One region of the Nonomuraea sp. NPDC049695 genome, then DNA from elsewhere that is predicted to be linked to it. Evidence: riboswitches for the same ligand, from Rfam matches in the RefSeq annotation. Region 1 holds a riboswitch; each other region holds the start of a gene.

The links. A riboswitch is a leader RNA that binds a small molecule or an ion and turns the genes downstream of it on or off. The one in region 1 is predicted to bind S-adenosylmethionine.
Region 2: it holds a riboswitch for S-adenosylmethionine, as region 1 does, so the genes downstream of both, AB0J64_RS34540 (GNAT family protein) here and thrC (threonine synthase) in region 1, are expected to answer to the same signal.
Region 3: it holds a riboswitch for S-adenosylmethionine, as region 1 does, so the genes downstream of both, AB0J64_RS50505 (aminotransferase class V-fold PLP-dependent enzyme) here and thrC (threonine synthase) in region 1, are expected to answer to the same signal.

Annotation. Positions count from the first base shown of each region.
Region 1 covers NZ_JBFANV010000002.1:64,987-71,860, reverse strand. Annotated here, with positions in the region: gene groL (chaperonin GroEL) at 1-25, opposite strand, end outside; gene AB0J64_RS02495 (cold-shock protein) at 477-677, opposite strand; gene AB0J64_RS02490 (MoaD/ThiS family protein) at 922-1,197, opposite strand; gene thrC (threonine synthase) at 1,222-2,454, opposite strand; SAM riboswitch class I at 2,468-2,609, opposite strand; gene AB0J64_RS02480 (RNA polymerase sigma factor) at 2,689-3,243, opposite strand; gene AB0J64_RS02475 (trehalose-6-phosphate synthase) at 3,275-4,705, shown strand; gene AB0J64_RS02470 (hypothetical protein) at 4,753-5,325, opposite strand; gene otsB (trehalose-phosphatase) at 5,361-6,131, opposite strand; gene AB0J64_RS02460 (DUF3263 domain-containing protein) at 6,171-6,470, opposite strand; gene AB0J64_RS02455 (SAM-dependent chlorinase/fluorinase) at 6,582-6,874, shown strand, end outside.
Region 2 covers NZ_JBFANV010000050.1:62,212-69,085, forward strand. Annotated here, with positions in the region: gene AB0J64_RS34535 (NUDIX domain-containing protein) at 1-596, opposite strand, end outside; gene AB0J64_RS34540 (GNAT family protein) at 620-1,249, opposite strand; SAM riboswitch class I at 1,257-1,356, opposite strand; gene AB0J64_RS34545 (LysR substrate-binding domain-containing protein) at 1,410-2,339, opposite strand; gene AB0J64_RS34550 (MFS transporter) at 2,394-3,632, shown strand; gene AB0J64_RS34555 (MerR family transcriptional regulator) at 3,652-4,638, opposite strand; gene AB0J64_RS34560 (maleylpyruvate isomerase family mycothiol-dependent enzyme) at 4,702-5,472, shown strand; gene AB0J64_RS34565 (sulfotransferase family protein) at 5,615-6,313, shown strand; gene AB0J64_RS34570 (response regulator transcription factor) at 6,336-6,874, opposite strand, start outside.
Region 3 covers NZ_JBFANV010000116.1:6,073-12,946, forward strand. Annotated here, with positions in the region: gene AB0J64_RS50470 (nuclear transport factor 2 family protein) at 1-44, shown strand, start outside; gene folB (dihydroneopterin aldolase) at 34-399, shown strand; gene folK (2-amino-4-hydroxy-6-hydroxymethyldihydropteridine diphosphokinase) at 396-899, shown strand; gene AB0J64_RS50485 (DUF3180 domain-containing protein) at 896-1,345, shown strand; gene AB0J64_RS50490 (acyltransferase) at 1,342-2,409, opposite strand; gene AB0J64_RS50495 (NADH-quinone oxidoreductase subunit D) at 2,406-3,551, opposite strand; gene AB0J64_RS50500 (DoxX family protein) at 3,674-4,330, shown strand; gene AB0J64_RS50505 (aminotransferase class V-fold PLP-dependent enzyme) at 4,334-5,545, opposite strand; SAM riboswitch class IV at 5,667-5,782, opposite strand; gene AB0J64_RS50510 (TerC family protein) at 5,895-6,644, shown strand; gene AB0J64_RS50515 (cytochrome P450) at 6,674-6,874, shown strand, end outside.

The sequences.
Region 1 (6,874 bases):
CAAACGCGATCATCTTGGCTGCCATAAGGCTAGACCTCCCAGATGCAGGGTGGCTTGTCGTGGACCGAGCCGACGCCCGCGACGGCATGGGTCGGCGTCTCCTTCGGCAGACCCCATCGTCCCGATCCGATCGTTGGCACTCTGCATCAGAGAGTGCCAACGAACTGTTTAGCACTCTACCCTGCCGAGTGCAAGCGAGAGGACACCCACCGGGTGTTCCTTCCCTGGTGGGGGTACGCCGACGCCTGAACACGCGTTGCCTGGACTGAGGAACGCAGGGAGCGAAGCGACCGGAGAGACGAGGGAAGGCGACGGCTTTCAGCGACCGAGCCGCCTCTGCGGAGCAGAGGCAATAAGCAGAGCGCGGCGAGCTGCCCCATGCGGCTCGCCGCACCCGAGTCGACGAAAGAGAGGTGGCAGGTTCGCACGGACTGCGCTACCGCGCGATCCTGCCGGTGCATACCAGGTGGGGCGTGTCAGACCGCGCGAACGGCCTCTGCCTGGGGACCCTTCTGGCCTTGCGTGATCTCGAACTCGACGCGCTGCCCCTGTTCGAGAGCTCTGTACCCGTCCATCAGTATCGCTGAGTAATGGACGAATACATCCTTACCACCGTCTACCGCGATGAAGCCGTAGCCCTTGTCCGCGTTGAACCACTTGACGGTGCCCTGCGCCACTTCCGACTCCTCTTACTGGGCCCACAGATCTCGCCCATTCCTCCGCGAGACCCGTAATCGACTGACATAACGGAAAATCGGCCAGACGATCGCCCTCGACCATACCTGTGGCACGGGGTTTGGCAACAGAGTCAATCCGCAAAAGAAGCATTTCTCCGCACCGAAGCTCGATGAAACGTTCATTTGCCCTGGAAAAGCAGAAGGCGCCCACAAGGGGCGCCTTCAAGGATGTGATCTATAGCACTCAGCCGCCGGCGACCGCCGGGATGATAGAGATCTGAGTGCCCTCAGGGGCTGCAGTGTCGAGCCCCTCGGCGAATCGGACGTCCTCTTCCCCAACGTAAACGTTGACGAAACGACGAATCTTGCCCGATTCATCCAAAATTCTCGCGCCGATCCCCGGGTAGTCGGAGTCCAGCTTGATGAGGACGTCACGAAGAGTCGCGCCCTCGCCACTGACTTCCGCGTTACCCCCGGTGTACGTGCGCAGAATGGTGGGAATCCGCACAGTAACGCTCATGGTTAAACTCGCCTTTCCTGGTTGTCAGACAGCCGCGCGGAACGCGTCGAGGGAGGGCCGGATCACGGCCGTGGGCTTGGCGTCGTCGCTGATCGCGTCGAGCGTCTTGAGTCCGTCGCCGGTGTTGAGGACCACGGTCTCGGCCTCGGGATCGAGCCGCCCGCTCTCGGCGAGCTTCTTCAGCACGCCCACGGTCACCCCGCCCGCCGTCTCGGCGAACACGCCTTCGGTCGAGGCCAGCAGCTTGATCGCGGCCACGATCTCGGCGTCGGTGACGTCCTCGACGGCCCCGCCGGTGCGCCGGGCGATGTCCAGCACATAGGGCCCGTCGGCCGGGTTGCCGATGGCCAGGGACTTGGCGATGGTGTCGGGCTTGACCGGCTGTACGACGTCGTGCCCCGCCTTGTACGCGGTGGAGACCGGCGAGCACCCGGCCGCCTGCGCCCCGAAGATCTTGTACGGCGTGTCCTCGACCAGTCCCAGCTGCACCAGCTCCCGGAAGCCCTTGTCGATCTTGGTGAGCTGCGAGCCCGAGGCGATGGGGATGACGATCTGCTCGGGCAGCCGCCATCCGAGCTGCTCCGCGATCTCGTACGCGAGCGTCTTCGAGCCCTCGGCGTAGTACGGCCGCAGGTTGACGTTGACGAACCCCCACTTGTCACCCAGCGGGTCGCCGATCAGCTCGGAGCAGAACCTGTTGACCTCGTCATACGTGCCGTCGATGCCGATCAGCTTGCCGCCGAACACCCGGGCCATGGCGATCTTGGCCGCTTCCAGGTTGGCCGGGATGAACACGCACGCCTCGAGCCCGGCCCGCGCCGCCGCGGCGGTGACCGCGCCCGCGAGATTGCCGGTGGAGGAGCAGGAAAGCGTGTGGAAGCCGAAGTTACGGGCCGCCTCGACGGCGATGGCGACCACGCGGTCCTTGAATGAATGGGTGGGGTTGCCCGAGTCGTCCTTGACGTACAGGGACTTGAGACCGAGCGCGCGCCCGAGGTTTCCGGCCTTGACCAGTTTGGTCCATCCCGGGTTCATGTTGGGCTTACTGGCGACATCGACAGGAACGGGGAGCAACGACCGGTAACGCCAGATGTTGGACGGACCCGACTCGATGTCCGCGCGGGTCACGGTGCCGAAGGAATAGGCCGCTTCGAGCGGCCCGAAACACTCCTGACACGCGAAGCTGGGACCGAGGGGGTAACGCGTACCGCATTCGCGGCAGGACAGACCGACAGCAGGACCAAAGTCGAGCGACATGAAGCGAGGCCTTCCCTCATCTTCGCCCGCGGCCACCTTGACCGCAGACCGGAATTGGCACCTTGTCCCGGTCGGCCTCGCCAGGTCGCGAGCCTCAAGCCGGGAGGGTTGCCGGGGCTTCGTAGGGCCGGTCCCTCCACCCCTCTGGATGAGCAATATTCAGTTGTTGAAATGGACTCTACCTGCCCAGGGGGCCTAAATGGCCACTTGTCTCAACAGGTGAGATGCGATGTCTCAACGATAGTCCTCCCCCAGCACTCCCTGCACGTATTTCCGCGCCTGGTGAATGCGCGACTTGGCGGTGCCGAGCGGGATGCCGAGCTGATCGGCCACCTCGTTGTAGTCGAGCTGGACGATGTCGCGCAGCACCAGCGCCTGCGCCAGGTCGGGCTTGTCGGCCTCCAGCGCCTCCATGGCGTCCAGGAGGTCGAGCCGCGATCCGGCGATCACGCTCACCCGCCGCACGTCGGGCTTCTGCATGGGCAGTTCGTCGGAGCTCTGCTCGGCCGCCCTGCGCTTCAGCGACCTGTACGTGGTGCGCGCGCAGTTGGCCGTCACGATGTGGAGCCAGGTGCTGAACCTGGCTCTGCCCTCGAACCGCCCGATGTTGCGCGCCACGGCCAGCAACGTGTCCTGCGAGGCCTCCTCGGCGTCCTGGTGGTAGGGCAAGATCCGGGCGCAGTGACGCATCACATCGGGCTCGATCCGAGCCAGAAGTTCGCCAAGTGCGCGATGATCTCCGGCTGCGGCGGAACGTGCGAGTTCCTCGGTTAGCTCATCAAGCGCCATAGCTGGGATCCTATGGGCGAAGGGAGCCTAGATGAACAGCGTTCTGGTGGCCTCCAACAGAGGACCCGTCTCGTTCACCGTCTCCGACGACGGCGAACTGACCATGAAACGCGGTGGCGGCGGCCTGGTGTCCGGGCTGTCCGGGGTGGTCAGGAAGGACGGCGTGCTGTGGGTGTGCGCGGCGCTGTCCGACGGCGACCGCAGCGCCGTCCGCCTGGCGCCCGGCGGCAGGATCGATCAGGCCGGCTACGACACGGGCCCGCTGCGCATGCTCGACATCCCGCCCGCCACCTTCCACCGGGCCTACAACTCCGTGGCCAACTCCACCCTGTGGTTCGTCAACCACCTGCTCTACGACATCCCCAACTCGCCCAACTTCGGCACGAGGTTCGAGCGCGAGTGGGAGTCGTACCGCGACTACAACGGCGCGTTCGCGCTGGCGCTGGCCGAGGAGGCCGGTCACGGCGCCCGCGTGATGGTGCAGGACTACCACCTGACGCTGACCCCGGCGATGCTCCGCGCCGAGCGGCCGGACCTGCGCATCGCCCACTTCAGCCACACCCCTTGGGCGCCGCCCGAATACTTCTCCCTGCTGCCCGACGAAGTGGTCGGAGAGGTCCTGGAGGGCATCCTGGGCGCCGATCATGCCGGGTTCCTCACCGACAGGTGGGCGCAGGCGTTCATGGACTGCTGTGAGGCGCTCCTGGGCGCGGAGGCCGACCGCGCCGGCCGCAGCGTCACCTACGAGGGCCGGACCACCCGCATCGGCGTGCACAGCCTGGGCGTGGACGGCGAGGCGCTGTGGGAGCGGGCCTGCGAGCCCGATGTCGAGTCGCACATGGCCGCGCTCAGGGAGCAGGTGGGCGACCGGCGGCTGATCGTCCGCATCGACCGCACCGAGCTGTCGAAGAACATCGTGCGCGGCCTGATCTCCTACCGCGAGTTCCTCGACGCGCACCCCGAGTGGCACGGGAAGGTGGTGCATCTGGCGTTCGCCTACCCGAGCCGGCACGACCTGCCCGAATACCGCGAGTACACCGCGTCGGTGCAGCGCCGCGCTCAGGAGATCGAGGACGAGTACGCCACCGAGGACTGGGACCCGCTGATACTCAACGTCAACGACGACTACCCGCGCTCGCTGGCCGCGTACCGGATGGCCGACGTGCTGCTGGTCAACCCCATCCGCGACGGGATGAACCTGGTCGCCAAGGAGGGCCCGGTCCTGTCGCCGCGCTGCGCGCTGGTGCTCTCACGCGAGGCGGGGGCGGCGGCCGAGCTGGGCCCGCACGCGCTGCTGGTGAACCCGTACGACATCAGCGGCACGGCCGCCGCGCTGCACCAGGCGCTCGTCATGCCGGAGGACGAGCGCCGGATGCGGCGCGACAAGCTGCACGCGGCGGCCACCGCCCTGCCGCCGCAGAAGTGGCTCGCGGCCCAGCTCGACGCACTCGCCGAGATCTGAACGCACTCGCTGAGAGCTGAGGCACTCGCTGGGATCTGGCGCGCGCCTCAGCTCCAGTCGGCGTTCTTGAGCGTGTCGGCCAGGCCCGGCGTGTTCCACTGGTCGACGACCAGGATCTTGCTCTTCGCCAGGTACCACTCGCGCTGCGTGAAGTGCGTGTACACCTTGTTGCCGGAGTAGGAGCGGCACGTGGACCGCCACGCGTTGTACGTGGCCTTGTGCCCCTCCCCGACCTGGCGCAGGCCTCTCGTCACCTTCGGGCCGATGATCTCGCCCCACTTCGGGTTGAACGGGCAGGGCTGCACGTCGCTGGCCGTGTAGAAGGGGTTCTTGCCGGTGTAGGGCCCGAATCCCTCGGCGCCGCGCTTGATGTACTTGGGGCCGAAGACGTAGAACGCGTCACACTTGGACGAGCCCCAGCCCTGAGGCTTGGCGCACTTGCCGGTCACGACCTGGACCGCGTCGGTGCCGGTGCCGTAGACCTTCCACTGGATGGGGATGTAGAGGGTCAGGCCGTTACGCAGCTTGAGCGGCTGCGCGGTCGCGGCGTTCGCGGGCACGGCGGCGGCGAGGAGGGTGGCCGCGGCCACGGCCGAGGCGGCGAGATATCGCTTGAACATGTGCCCGACCCTAGAGATCGGGACTTGCAAACCAATCACGAACGGCTGAAAGCGGACGCCAGTTCGTGCAGCAGGGCCACCACTCCGTCGGGCCCTTCCACCACGATGTCGGCCTGCTCGGCCAGGGCGGTGACCTCGGCGGAGCCGCTGCACACGGTCACACCGGGCAGCCCGGACGCGCGTACGGCCGCGAACGCGGCCAGGTCGCCCAGGTCGTCGCCGACGAACATGACGGACCTCGCCGCCCGCTCGGCCAGGAACAGGCTGAGCGCCTGCCCCTTGTCCATGCCGGGCGGCCGCAGCTCCAGCACGAAGCGCCCGGGCTCGACCACCAGGTCGTGCTTCTCTGCCAGCTCGGCCAGCGGCTCGCGCAGCCTGGCCAGCGCCCCCTCGGGGTCGGGGCTGCGCCTGGTGTGCACGGCCACGGCCCGGACCTTGTCCTCCACGGTCACGCCCTCCAGGGCGAGCTTGTCGAGCAGCAGCGGCAGCTCCGCCTCCGCCCGGAGCACGCCCGCAGGGGGCGGGGGGCCGGAGATCCGGCCGTTCTCCCAGCGCTCGAAGCCGTAGTGCCCGAGCACGACCAGCCCGGGCACGTCGGCCAGGCCGGGGCCGAGCTCCAGCGCGGTGGCCGGCGGCCTGCCGGTCACGATGGCGACCGCCAGGACGTGGGCACCCAGCGCGGCGAGCACCTCGGGGGCCTTCGGGTGGATCACGGCCTTGGCGGGGTCGGGCACGATCGGCGACAGCGTGCCGTCGAAGTCGAGCCCGATCACGGCGCCTGCCGGATCGCTCAAGATCGCTTCCATTCCAGGGATGTTCCTCACGCGGCTGCCGTACCCAGCCGATCAGGGACGCATGCCGAGCCTCCTGGCCGCACGGTCACGCTGGCGGCTGGACCGTAACCTGCGCAGCCTCTTGACCAGCATGGGATCGTGCTCGAGCGCCTCCGGTCTGTCGATCAATTCACCGAGCAACTGGTAATAGCGCGTGGCGGAGAACCCGAAGCTCTCCTTGATGGCCTGCTCCTTGGCGCCCGCGTAACGCCACCACTGGCGCTCGAAGGCGAGGAGCTCGATGTCGCGTTCTGAGAGTGGTTGGCGGGACGGTTCCTGGGCAGCATTGTCACCGCTGAGCGGTGCTCCCATGGTGTCCTCCTCGAAAGGGGCTTGGGTCGATGCACGCATGCGGCCCGTCCCAATCGTAATGTGCCGAGTGCGGCTGTTCACGGCGGATTGGGAGACGTACAGTCACGAAATGTGACCTCAGTCATCACACTCCTCACCGACTACGGGCTCGACGATGGTTATGTGGCGGCGTGTCACGGTGTGATCGCCGGGATCGCGCCCGAAGCACGCGTGATCGACGTGTGTCACCTGGTCCCCTCGGGAGACGTACGGCGCGGTGCGGCGATTCTCGCCCAGACCATTCCGTACCTCCCCCAGGGCATCCACATCGGCGCGGTCGATCCGAGCGCGGGCGGCGCCAGACGCGCGGTGGCCGTCGAGGCGGGCGGCCGGGTGTTCATCGGTCCCGACAACGGGCTGCTGTC
Region 2 (6,874 bases), on a different contig from region 1:
TCCCCGGCCTCGCGCACTGCCGCCTCGGTCACCGACTCTCCCGCCTCGAGGTGACCGGAGGGCAGGTGCCACAGACCGTCCCCGTAGCCGGTGCCTTTGCGCCTGGCGAGCAGCACATGAGTCCTGCTGTGAGTCTCACCGTGGACACTGTCGCGGGACTCGTCGTGGATGTCGCGGAGGAGGAGCACGTGCACGTCGACGATGGCCCGGAAGCGCTCTGGCGGTGTTGCGCGGCCGGAGTCGCTCTCCACTGCTGACGGGCCTGAAGGTGGCCGGCGGTCGAGGGCCTGGGTCCACTTGACCGCGACGGCGGCCACCTGGATCAGCTCGGCTCGCAACCGTTCGGGGTCCGTCTCCGCGAACGCCTCCATCACCTCCTCCGCCAGGATGTGCCTCCACGTGAGCACCCCGCCCGCGGCCGCCGCCTCCGTCTCGTGCCTGGCCCGGTCGGACTCGGCCACCGTCCCCTCGTCCCCGGTCCCGTCCGGCAGGATCTGCATGCCCCACCTCGCGTCCTGAGCCGCCCGTTCGGCCGTCACGTCCGCGAGCACCCTCGCCAACGACCCCGGCACCCCCGCGTCGCCATCATGTGTCATGGTCACCAGCTTTCCGAAGCTTTTCAGAGGGCCGATGCACGGGAGCTCGCGGCGGTGACGCGGGCTTGCAGCACCGGTTCGACGGCAGGCCATTCGGTGGCGACCACGGCGAACATGGCCGAGTCACGGACCTTGCCCTCCTCGCCGCGCGCCCACGACATGGACCAGGCGCGCAGCACGCCCTCGAAGGGGATGCCGAGTCGCTCCAGGGCCCGGCGGCAGCGGTGGTTGCGGGCGTCGGTCTTCAGGTCGACGCGGGCAACGCCGAGCACGTCGAACGCATACGACAGCAGCAACAGCTTCGCCTCGGCGTTGATCCCGGTGCCCTGCGCCGAGGCGGCCAGCCAGGTGAAGCCGATCTCGATCGCCCGCAGGCCGGGCCGGCCCGGCCACCTGCGTGGATCCCACAGCCCGGTGCATCCCACCGCCTTGCCGTCGGTGAGCCGAACCTGTGCGAACGGGGTCAGCCCGTCGCGGGCGAGTTGGGCCGCCAGGTAGTCCGGTATCTCGTGAGCGCGAGGCACCAACGTGAAATCGTAGGACGACCGATCCTCCTCGACCGCCTCCGCGAGATCCGGCGCGTGTCGCATCGCCAGCGGCTCCAACCGCACCAGATCACCGGCAAGGACAGGAACATCAAGGCGTACGCTCATCAGCTCTCCCTCATCGTTCCTGGCATTGGCACCTTTCCCGCGGAGCCCCGCCGGGGAGGTTGCCGGACCGTCACAGGGCCAGGTCCCTCGGATCCTCTTGATGAATCAACGAGTCAGGATCATGCCTGAACAGGCGGGGCACCGTCAATCCGCCGGAGGGTTACGCGGGGCGGAAGCCGGGGCCGAGGTCGGTGGTTCCCGCGCGTGCGTGATCCCTGAAGGCACGCACGGCCGGCGTCAGCCGCGCCTCCTTCGACCAGCTCACCCCGATCGTCCTGAACACCGGCGGAGACAGCGGTATCTCCACCACCCCCGAGGCGGACTCCGAGCGAGGAAGGATCGCCACGCCGAGGCCCGCCGCCACGAGCCCCCGTACGGTCTCCGACTCCTGTCCCTCGAACGCGATCCTCGGCTCGAACCCCGCCGCCGCGCACAAGTCATCGGTGATCTGGCGCAGCCCGTACCCGTGCTCCAACGTCACCAGCTCCTCCCCTACCAGTTCGGCCGCCCGTACCCGCGCCCGGTGAGCGAAGCGGTGGGACGGCGGTACGGACAGCACCAGCTCCTGGTCGGCGAGCGGGGTGCCGGCCAGCTCGGGGTCGTCCAGGGGCATGGGGGCGGCGAACACCAGGTCGATCGCGCCCTCGCGGAGCGCTTCGAGCATGTCCTGGCGCGAGCCCTGGACCAGGCTGAAGCGGACGCCCGGGTGGCGCTCGCGGAAGCCGCGGATGAGGGACGGCACGAGCGCGCGGCCCAGGAGGTGGAGGAAGCCCAGGACGACGCGGCCGGTGGCCGGGTCGATCTCCTCACGGACCTCGCGGGCGGCGGCGGCCATCGTGGTCAGCGCGCGGGTGGAGGCGGCGGCCAGGGTGCGGCCCGCCCTGGTGAGGCGGATGCCGCGGCCCGAGGGGATCACGAGCGGGGCGCCGATCAGGTCCGCCAGGGCGGCGAGGCGGCGGCTGGCCGTGGGCTGGGGGATGCCGAGGAGTTCGGCGGCGCGCGTCACGTGTCCCGTCTCGCCCACGGCGGCCAGGATGGCCAGGGCAGGGGCCAGGCGCGCGGCCAGCTCATCATCCGATTCATCCGTCACGGTATGAATTATCGCCTATTCGCGTATTAGACGTATTTATTAGCCTGGCTTAGCGTGGCAAACGTGGTGGTCATCGACGCTCCTCCGGTTCCCGACACGCGGCGGGTCAGTGCCGCTGTGGCTGCGGCCGGCGTGTCGTCCTTCGCGCTCCTGTACGCGCCGCAGCCCGTGCTCCCGCAGCTCGCCGCGGCGTTCAGGCTGGATCCGGGCAGCGCCTCGCTGGCCATCGGAGTGGCGACGGGGTCGCTGGCCGTGGCGGTCCTCCCGTTGGCCTGGCTGGCCGGGCTGGTGGGGCGGCGGCGGGTGATCCTCTGGTCCGTGGTGCTCTCCGCCGCGATCGGGCTGCTGCTGCCGCTGGCGCCGTCCTTCCCGGTGCTGCTGGTGATGCGGGCGGTTCAGGGCGTGGCGATCGCGGGGTTCGCCGGGGTCGCGGCGGCGTACCTGGCCGACGTGGTCGGTACGGTGCGCCTCGCCGGCGCGGTGGGAGCGATGATCGCGGGCAACTCGGTCGGCGGGATGCTGGGGCGGCTCGGCGCGGGGTTCGCCGCCGGGCCGATGGGGTGGCACGGCGCGTTGCTGACGGTGGCGGGAGTGTCCGGCCTGTGCGCCCTGTACGCGGCACGGACGCTTCCCCAGGCCGGCGACCCCATGGCTGAGCACACTGCTGAAGGCGTGGCTGGTCAGAAGGACGCGGGAAAGCGGCTGGGAGCCGGGCTGGTCGCGCCCTTCGCCGTGGGCGCGCTGGCCATGGGGGCGTTCGTCGCGCTCTACAACGCCGCCGGGTTCCGCCTGACCGCCCCTCCCCTCTCCCTCACCCCCGCGGCCGCCTCCCTCGTCTTCCTCTCCTACGCCATGGGCACCGCCTCCTCGGCCGCCGCCGGACGCGTGGCGGGCCGTCTCGGTCGTTCCAAGGCGCTGGTCGCGGCGCTGCTCGTGACGGTGGCAGGCTCGGTGCTCACCCTCTCCACGTCGCTCCCCCTCCTGGCGGCCGGCTTCGCCGTGCTGACCGCCGGGTTCTTCGCCGCGCACGCCATCGCGAACGCCTGGGTCACCGCCGAGGCCGCCCCGCACGCCCGCGGCCGCGCCGCCGGCGTCTACACCCTCTGCTACTACCTGGGCAGCGGCGCGGGCGGCACGGTGGGCAGCATCGTGTACGGGCACGCGGGCTGGACCTGGCTCATCGCGCTGACGTCGGTCTGGCTGCTGCTGGCGATCGTCGCCGTGCTCGTCCGCCGCCGCTCATCCACCCGGATGAGCGCTCCTGACCCGGTGACGGAGACGTGCCACCGATGAGCAGAGGAGCCTGGCGAGGTCAGCGGTCGGTACGGAGCCAGCGTTCGAGCGAGTCGGTCAGCCACAGATGCGTCGAGCCCAGCGTGGCCGCCGCACCGCTGACCTCTCCCACGAGCCGCCAGTACCGCCGCATCCGCTGATCCCGGTCGGGCGCCACGTTCGCCAGCAGTTCACGCCGGAACTCCGGGGTGTCGCCCCTCCCCCGCACCGAGGCGTGCGCCGCCACGAACCGATCGAGCTCCGGGCCCGACCGGGGCGGCTCACCCGCCCGCACCATGGGCTCGACCATGCCGCACGCCTCGGCGATCCCGTACATCAGCTCGTTCTCGTCGGCGATCAGCTCGACGTTGACCCGCCCCCTGGCCAGCAGGCCGCGCAGCAGGGACCGGTCGGCGACCAGGGTGACCAGCTCGGCGTACGCGACCACCTGCGACGGCGTCGGATCGACGGGCGGCTGGGGCACGGCCATGGCGACGAACCCGGTGAACATCTCCTCCGCGACCGGCGCCACCATCGTGCGCCGCCAGAAGTCGATCAGCGCGTCGCGGGCCGCGCATCCGTCCTCCACGGCGGCCAGCAGGTCCAGCCGGGCGCCCCGCTCGGCAGGGCTCGCCTCCTCGACCGCCCGCAGCAAGGCACGCCGCCAGGCCAGGTCCGCGAGCCGTACGTCGAGCGCCGCCCGCTCGGCCGCGACGGCCTCGGCCATGGAGCGCTCGCCGTTGAGCACGGCGGTGATGGCAGGCAGGCCGAGCCCGAGCCCGCGCAGCCGCCTGACCAGGCCGAGCCGCTCCACGGCCGCCCGGCCGAACCTGCGGTGCCCGCCCACGCTGCGCACCGACTCGATGATGCCCTCGTCGCAGTAGAAGCGGATGGTCCGCACCGGTACGCCGGTCAGCGCCGCCAGATCCCCGATCCCGAGCGTCTCGTCGTGCAGCGTCTTCGGCCGAGCTCCGCTCGGCACCCTGAGACGGATGTCCTCGCTTCGCTGCGGATCCGTCTCAGGCACTTGAACCTCCACTGGACTGGAGTTTCTACGGTACCGGCGTACGAGATCGAGAGGAGATTCGTCATGGCGACACTGGACACCGCGCGGCTGGCCGAGGGGCTGCGCGAGCAGACCGCGGGATTCGCCCGCGCGGCCGCCGGAGTGGACCCGGACACGCAGGTGCCGACCTGTCCGGAATGGCCGTTGCGCACGCTCGTGGGGCACATCGGGCAGGCCCATCGGTACGCGACCGAGGTGCTGCGCAAGGGCGAGCCGCAGCCCGTGCCGGACCCGTGGCAGGCCGCTCCCGGCGCTCCGGACAAATGGGCGGAGTGGCTGCGCGACGGCGCCGATGAGCTGATCGGCGCCGTCCAGGAGGTCGGCGCGGACACCGAGGTCTGGACGTTCCTGGGGCCGCGGCCGGCGGCGTTCTGGCTGCGCAGGATGCTGAACGACACCGCCGTCCACCATTACGACGCGGCGGTCACGACGGGCGGCGGGTTCGAGATCGCCGACGATCTCGCGGCCAATGTGATCGTCGAGGGTCTGGAGATGCTGGCGTCCCCCGGCGCGGAGGCGCTCAAGCCGGAGCTGGTCCAGCTGCGCGGCAACGGTGAGCGGCTCGGACTGCGGCCCCATCGGGCGGACGGGCCGGCGGACGGGTGGGTGATCGTCAGGACGCCCGAGGGGATGCGGTGGGAGGAGGGGCCGGTGGAGGGCGACGTGGTCCTGTCGGGGGCCGTCGCGTACGTCATGCTGGTGTGCAACCGCCGACTCGCCCTGGACAACGACCGGGTGACGGTAACCGGCGACCGCGCGCTGCTGGAGCACTGGCTGGCCCACATGGCGATCTAGCTGCGCGGTCGCGGCCGGCCGGGCCCAGGGTCTCACCGGGAGTCGCCCCATGACGACGGGAGCGGCGATTGCGGGGACCGCCGTCGCGGGTCAGCATCGGAGATGCCAGCCAAACACCCCATGGAGGCAGACAGTGTTAACGGTGATCGGCGCGGGATTCCCGCGTACCGGAACCACTTCGATGAAAGCGGCACTGGAACGACTCGGGTTCGGTCCGTGCCACCACATGTTCGACATCCTCACCAACCCCGACCGCGTCGAGCGGTGGCTGCCCCTGGCCACCGGCGGGCCGGTGGACTGGGAGGAGGTCTTCGACGGCTTCCGCTCCACGCAGGACTGGCCCGCGTCCTTCTTCTGGCGGGAGCAGGCGAAGGCGTACCCGGAGGCGAAGGTCATCCTGACCGTACGAGACCCGCACGCCTGGTACGTGAGCATGCAGGCGCTCGTCGCCAACGGCCCGATGCGGCACCTCCCGGAGGACATGCCGGAGGCGGCGGCGGCCGTGTTCGGTGGGATGGAGCGGCTGAATCCGGTGATGAGCCTGATCAGCCGGTCCGTGTTCGGTCAGGAAGGCGGCCTCAGGGGGGGACTGCCCGACGAAGAGGTGGCGGTGGCGGCGTTCGAGCGGCACGTGGCCACCGTCAAGGAGAGCCTGCCCGCTGAGCGGCTGCTGGTGTTCGACGTGCGCGAAGGGTGGGAGCCGCTCTGCCGGTTCCTGGGTGTGGACGTCCCTGACGGGGAGCCGTTCCCGCACCTGAACGACGCGAAGGCGATCCGCCAGACGATGGAACGGCTGGTCAGCGAGGGCACCATCGAGTCGCCGTTCACCCGGCGGGAGTGAGAGTCCCGCACCGCGCGGCCGCTCAGGTGTCCAGGTAGCGGAGGATCGCCAGGACGCGGCGGCTGTAGTCAGGGTCGCGGGGCAGGTCGAGCTTCTCCATGATGGCGTTGACGTGCTTCTCGACCGTGCTGAGGGAGACGTGGAGGCGGTCGGCGATGGCCGCGTTCACGAAGCCCTGGGCGAGGTGGCGCAGCACCTCGCCCTCGCGCGGGCTCAGGCTGCTCAGTGGATCGGCGTGGGTGGTGCGGGCCAGGAGTTGCCGCACCACCTCGGGATCGAACGCGGTGCCGCCCGCGCGTACGCGTTCGAGCGAGTCGAGGAAGTCGGCCACCTCCGAGACCCGGTCCTTGAGCAGGTAGCCGAGGCCGCGCGTGGAGCCGGCCAGGAGCCTGGCCGCGTAGTGCTGCTCGACGTACTGGGACAGGACGAGCACGCCCACTCCGGGATGGCGTTCGCGGATCTCCAGGGCCGCCCGGAGGCCGTCGTCCTTGTGGCCGGGCGGCATGCGTACGTCGATCACGGCCACCTCGGGGCGGTGGCGCTCGACGGCGGCGAGCAGCG
Region 3 (6,874 bases), on a different contig from region 1:
AGGGGGACGACGACGAGGAGGAGGAAGGCGAGCTTGAGCGCTGATCGCATCGCTCTCAAGGGCCTGCGGGCCAGGGGGAGGCACGGCGTGCTCGCTGCCGAGCGGGAGCTCGGGCAGGAGTTCGTGATCGACGCGACGCTGTTCCTCGACACCGCGCCGGCGGCGGCCGGCGACGATCTCACCAAGACCGTCCACTACGGCGAGCTGGCCCAGGCGCTGGTCGAGGTCGTGGAGGGCGAGCCGGTCGCGTTGATCGAGACGCTCGCGCAGCGGCTGGCGGACGTCTGCCTGGCCAGTGAGCTGGTGGGCAAGGTCGAGGTGAGCGTGCACAAACCGGCGGCGCCCATCCCGCTGCCGTTCGACGACGTGGTCGTGACCATCGAGCGGAGCCGCGTATGAAAGTCGTCCTGGCTCTGGGCAGCAACCTGGGGCCCCGGTTCCAGACGTTGCAGGGCGCCGTGGACACCCTGTTCGACGCCCCTGGGCTGGAGTTCGTCAAGGCGTCTCCGGTCTACGAGACCGACCCGGTCGGCGGTCCCGCCGGGCAGAAGCCGTACCTCAACGCGGTCGTGATCGCCGAGACCACGCTGGCGCCGCGCACGTTGCTGGAGCGGGCGCAGAGCGTGGAGAACGCCTTCGGCCGGGTGCGCACCGAGCGCTGGGGACCGCGCACGCTCGACATCGACCTGATCGTGATGGGCGACACCGTCTGCGACGACCCCGAGCTGACGCTGCCGCATCCCCTCGCCCACGAGCGCGCGTTCGTGCTGGTGCCCTGGGTGAAGGCCGACCCCGACGGCGTGGTGCCCGGGCGCGGCCGGGTGGCGGAGCTGCTGGAGGGCGTCGACAAGGAAGGGGTACGCCTGCGCGAGGACCTGAAGCTGCAGAGGCCCGATTGAAGCTCACCCATCCCGGCCACCTGGTCGGCATCGTCATCGTCGTTGCGCTGATCGCGTGGGCGCTGGTCAGACCCGTCTACGCCGACCTGCCCCTCATGCCGTGGACCGCGATCCCCACCGTGCTGCTGCTGGCCATCGGCGAGGGCTACAGCGCGTGGACGACCAAGGCCAGGATCGCCAGGAAGCCGGGCACCAAACCGGTGGAGCCTTTGGCGGTGGCCCGGCTGGCCGCGCTGGCGAAGGCGTCGGCGTACGTGGGGGCGGCGTTCGCGGGGTTGTTCGCCGGGTTCGCTCTCTACACGGTGCAGATCTTCGACCGGGAGACGCCGCGATCGGAGTTCTTCATCGCGGCCGGGTCGTTCCTGGCCTGCGTGGCGCTGATCTGCGCCGCCCTCTACCTGGAGCGCGCCTGCCGCATCCCGAAGGACTCTGAGGAGCAGGATTAAGCACGTCGGCGCCCGAACAGGTAGATGACCGGGGTGGTGCAGATGAGCGGGCCGATGATCGCGATGGGGCGCTCCAGCCACCATTTCAGGTCAGGCGGGATATCGGTGCCCAGGTTGCCGAAGAGCCACCACGACAGCCCCAGCGCGATGGCCATCCCGGTCGTGTGGAAGAGGAAGAGCGGTAGCGCGTACCGGTTGATGAAGCCGTTCACCCGGCGCCAGGCGGGCCGCTCGAGGACGCGCTCCATCGACGGCCGCAGCACCTCCACCAGCCCGATCTGGAACAGCAGCAGGGCGACGATGACGAACGTGGGCGGCGCCATGTTCGACCACTTGTCGCCGGGCACGCCCACCATCGAGCCCGGGTAGATGCCGGAGTAGACCAGGCCGAAGAGGGCGAAGAGGCCGGTCCAGAGCACCGCGACGTCATAGCGCCTGGGCAGGATGACGATCCGGTCGTAGAAGAACCCGGCCTGGTGGGCGAGCCCCCAGACGAGGAGCATGTTGAGCCAGCCGGCCCACTCGACCCCGTATCTGAAGCGCACCACGTCGACCACCAGCGACGCGCCGCCGAGCCAGATCAGCGCCAGCACGTCGTAGCGGCGGTGCAGCCAGAGCGCCACCGGCAGCAGCGCGATCAGCACAAGATAGACGCCGAGGAACCACAGCGGGCTGAGCACCAGCAGCACCACGCGCCACATCCAGTCGACCCGGAACGTGAACGTGACCACCGCGCCGATGGAGATCCACGCCCCGGACAGGAACAGCGCCGGTAAAGCCAGCGCGCGGATGCGCCGCCAGACGAAGGAGCCGATGCCGACGCCGCGCGCCCGGGCCCGCTCCCAGGACAGCAGGTGCACGTGGCCGCCGACGTAGAAGAAGAGCGGCAGCACCTGCAGCAGCCACGTCAGGATCCACAGCCCGGAGGTGAAGCCCAGCGGGCTGGTGGGCTCGGGGCCGGTCGGCTTCCACTGCAGGATGGTGAACGCCCAGTGCCAGACCACCACGACGCACAGGCTCAGGGCACGGAGCCAGTCCACGTACTTGTCGCGCTCGGCTTTCACTTGTCGATGTCACCCACGACGAAGAACATCGAGCCGAGGATGGCCACCATGTCGGCGACCAGGTGGCCGGGGAGCATCTCCCGCAGCACCTGGATGTTGCTGTACGAGGCCGAGCGGAGCTTGAGCCGCCACGGGGTCTTGTCGCCCTTGGAGACCAGGTAGTAGCCGTTGATGCCGAGCGGATTCTCGGTCCACGCGTACGTGTGCCCCTCCGGCACCTTCAGCACCTTGGGCAGGCGCTGGTTGATGGGTCCTGGCGGCAGCGAGCGCAGGCGCTCGACGCAGGCGTCGGCCAGGTCGAGGGAGACCTTGAGCTGGTCGAACAGCACCTCGAACCGGGCGTGGCAGTCGCCCGCGTGCCGCGTGACCACCTTGACGGGCAGCTCGCGATAGGCGAGGTACGGGTCGTCGCGGCGCAGGTCGAGGTCCACCCCCGAGGCCCTGGCGATGGGGCCGCTGACGCCGTACTGCATGATCTGCTCGCGGGACAGCACGCCGACGCCCTTGGTACGGGCGATGAAGATCTCGTTGTGCAGGATGAGGTCCTCGATGTCGGGCACCCGGCGGCGGGTCTCGGCGATCGCGGCCGACACCCGGTCGAGCCAGCCGAGCGGCAGGTCCTCCTTGAGGCCCCCGACCCGGTTGAACATGTAGTGCATGCGTCCGCCGGAGACCTCCTCCATGACGGCCTGGATGCGCTCGCGCTCGTCGAAGGCGTAGAACAGCGGCGTGATCGCGCCCAGCTCGAGCGGATAGGAGCCGAGGAACATCAGGTGGTTGAGCACCCGGTTGAGCTCGGCCAGCAGCGTGCGCGCCCACACGGCCCTGACCGGAGGCTCCATGCCGAGCAGTCGCTCGGCGGCGATCACCACGCCCAGCTCGTTGGCGAAGCCGGAGAGCCAGTCGTGCCGGTTGGCCAGCATGATGATCTGACGGTAGTCGCGGACCTCGAACAGCTTCTCCGCGCCCCTGTGCATGTAGCCGATGATCGGCTCGGCGGCGGTGATGCGCTCGCCGTCGAGCGTCAGGCGGAGCCTGAGCACCCCGTGGGTCGACGGGTGCTGCGGGCCGATGTTGAGGATCATGTCCTCGGTGGCCAGCTCTTTCGCGCCCGCACCGATTCCGACCACACGTTCCGTCATATGGCCATGCTGCCACCGCACTGAACGGTGATCCAGCCTGGGGGCGGGTCAAGGAATCGTATGAAAGCGCATCCCTAAGACGGACACGGGGAGAAATAAGGGGAACGGGGGGAGAAAACACCATGAAGAGAGCTGTTTTCGATGTCGCGTTCCTGATCGCGCGGGTCGTGACCGGCGTGATCTTCCTGGCTCACGGCTTGGAGAAGTGGTTCGGCGGCGTCGCGGCCCAGGGCCGGGCATTCAAGGGCATGGGAGTCCCGATGCCCGAGTTCGCCGCGACCTACGCGACCGTCGTGGAGACCGTCGGCGGCCTCCTCCTCATCCTCGGCCTGCTGGTACGGCTGATGGGGCTGCTGTTGCTGCTCAACATGCTCGGCGCGATCGCGTTCGTGCACTTCGGGCACGGCGTGCTGGCCACCGCCGGCGGCTGGGAGCTGCCCGGCCTGCTCGGGGCGCTGAGCCTGCTGTTCCTGGCGCTCGGCGGCGGGCGGATCGGGCTCGACGGCCTGTTCAGCGCGAGATTCCGCAGACGCGGGGAGCGCCGGGCCGCCGAGGAGGAGCTCGCCGCGTACGCTCCCGGCGCGCGCGCTCCGGAACCCTCGAACGTCACGCCGGTGACCGGCGAGTCCACGAGGCCCTTGCCGTCCCAGGAACCACGCGTGCCCAGGCAGCCCGGCGAGCGCCGGGCAGGCATGGTCGACGACGATGACATGAGGGACATCGACGCCCTGGTCTCCGACGAACCGCCGCCGCCCCACAAGCCTCCGAACAGGGGCTGAGGGTCAGCGGGTGACGAGCTCCCGCAGAGCGTCGACGAGCCGGTCCACGTGCTCCTCCGTGGTGCCGATGCCGATCGAGGCCCGCACCGCGGAGGCCGTGCCGTCCTCGCAGCCCCCGTCGTGCTCTCCGAGCAGGTGGCGGACGAAGGGGTGCGCGCAGAACTTCCCGTCGCGCACCCCGATGCCGTACTCGCCGGAGAGCACCTCGGCGACCTCGCGGGCCGAGTAGCCGTCCACGGTGAACGACACGATGCCCACGCGCGGGTGGTCGTCCCCCCACAGCGACAGCTCGCGTACGCCCTCGATCGAGGCCAGCCCGGACCGCAGCCGGGCGATCAACCGCTCCTCCTCCCGCACCAGCGCGGTCCAGCCGGTGGCCGTGAGCGCGTCGCAGGCCGCGGCCAGCGCGATGGCGCCCAGCACGTTCGGGGTGCCCGCCTCGTGCCGCGGCTCGGGGTCGTCGTGCCACTCGATGTCGTCCCCCACGGAGCGCACCGCGCCCCCGCCCTTGAGGTACGGCTCACCGTCCGCGAGCCAGTCCCGCCGCCCGACCAGCACCCCGGCGCCGAACGGCGCGTACAGCTTGTGCCCGGAGAAGGCCACGTAGTCGAGGTCGAGCGCGGTCAGGTTGAGCGGGCGGTGCGGTACGAGCTGGGCGGCGTCCACCAGGATGCGGGCCCCGTGCCGGTGGGCGATGTGGGCCAGCGCGGCGATGGGCCAGAGCTCGCCGGTGACGTTGGAGGCGGCGGTGACCACGAGCAGCTTCGGGCCGTCGATCCCGGCCAGCGCCTCGTCGGCGGCGCGGACGGCCTCGCCGGGGAAGGCGGGCGGCGCCAGCCGTACGGAATTCTTCCAGGGGAGGAGCGAGGCGTGGTGCTCGGTGTCGAAGACCACGGTGGTCGTGCCGGCAGGCAGGCAGCTGGCCAGGAGGTTCGTGGCGTCGGTGGTGTTGCGGGTGAAGATCACGGCGTCGTCCGGGCGGGCGCCGACGAACGCCCGGACCGTGTGGCGGGCCTGCTCGTAGCGGGCGGTGGTGAGCTGGGAGGCGTAGCCCGCGCCACGGTGGACGCTGGAGTAGGCCGGGAGCGCGGCGGTGACGGCGGCGCTGACCGGCTCGAGACACGGCGCGCTGGCGGCGTAGTCGAGGTTGGCGTAGCCGACGAGCCTTCCGCCCTTGACCGGCACCTCGAGATCGGCCCCGAGCACGGTGGGGATGGGCCTGCTCGTGACGGCGGGAGCCGCCTCGACGTGCTGGGCGGGGACGGAGTTGAAGATCGTCAGGGTGGACACGGCACATCTCCCTCAGGGTCGTCGGGACCCCTGGAAGCAGCCATGGAGCCCGCGCTTGCCCGCCACACCTCGTGACGGACCAGGTCTTCACCCGGGGCACCCCGCCGCGGACGCGAGGGTTGCCGGCCAGCTAGCCGGGGCTTGTCGCTGGCACTCATGACCTACGACCCGCACTATAACTCAGACCCCACCATGAATCGCAAGTCGCGAACTATTGCGCCACGTCACTCGTTGCTACCGGAAACCCCGCCCACGTAGTCATGGAGGTACGCAGATGTTGGACTGGGTGACGGACCCACAGATCTGGATCGGCTTCTTCACCCTGGTCGCCCTGGAGATCGTGCTGGGGATCGACAACATCATCTTCATCTCCATCCTGGCCGGGAAACTACCCCCTGAACAGCGCGACAGAGCCCGCGTGATGGGTCTGGGCGCCGCCCTGATCACCCGCCTGCTCCTGCTGCTCGGCCTGTCGTGGGTGGTGCAGCTCACCGAGCCGCTGTTCGCCGTCCTCGGCCACGAGATATCGGGACGCGACCTGATCCTGCTGCTCGGCGGCCTGTTCCTGCTGGGCAAGAGCGTCACCGAGATCGGCCACAGCATGGACGCCCCAGCGGAGAAGGACGGCAAGAAGGCCGCCGCGGCCTCCTTCGCCTCGGTGATCCTGCAGATCATGGTGCTGGACATCGTGTTCTCGCTCGACTCCGTCATCACCGCCGTCGGCATGGTGGACCAGCTCGGCGTGATGATCGCGGCGGTCGTGGTGGCGGTGGTGGTGATGCTGTTCGCCTCGGGGCCGATCAGCAGGTTCGTGGACCGGCACCCGAGCATCAAGATGCTGGCGCTGGCGTTCCTGGTGCTGATCGGCGTGGTGCTCATCGCCGAGGGCTTCGGCCAGCACATCCCCAAGGGCTACATCTACTTCGCGATGGCGTTCTCGCTCGTCGTCGAGCTGCTGAACATCCGGGTGCGCGGCAAGCGCGCCCACCTGGAGCAGCAGGATCCCGCTTCTAAGATGAAATAGTGCGCTTTGACCCTTGGGATCCGAATTTTGTGGCTCACCCGTACCGCGTGTACGACGAGCTGAGGCGCGAGTCGCCCGTCAGCTACTTCGAGCCGACCGACCAGTGGCTGATCTCCCGCCACGCCGACGTGAACGCCCTGCTCAGGGACCGCCGCCTGGGCAGGTCCTACCTGCACGTGGCCACGCACGAGGAGTTCGGCAGGCCGCCGGAGCCCGAGTTCCAGGAGCCG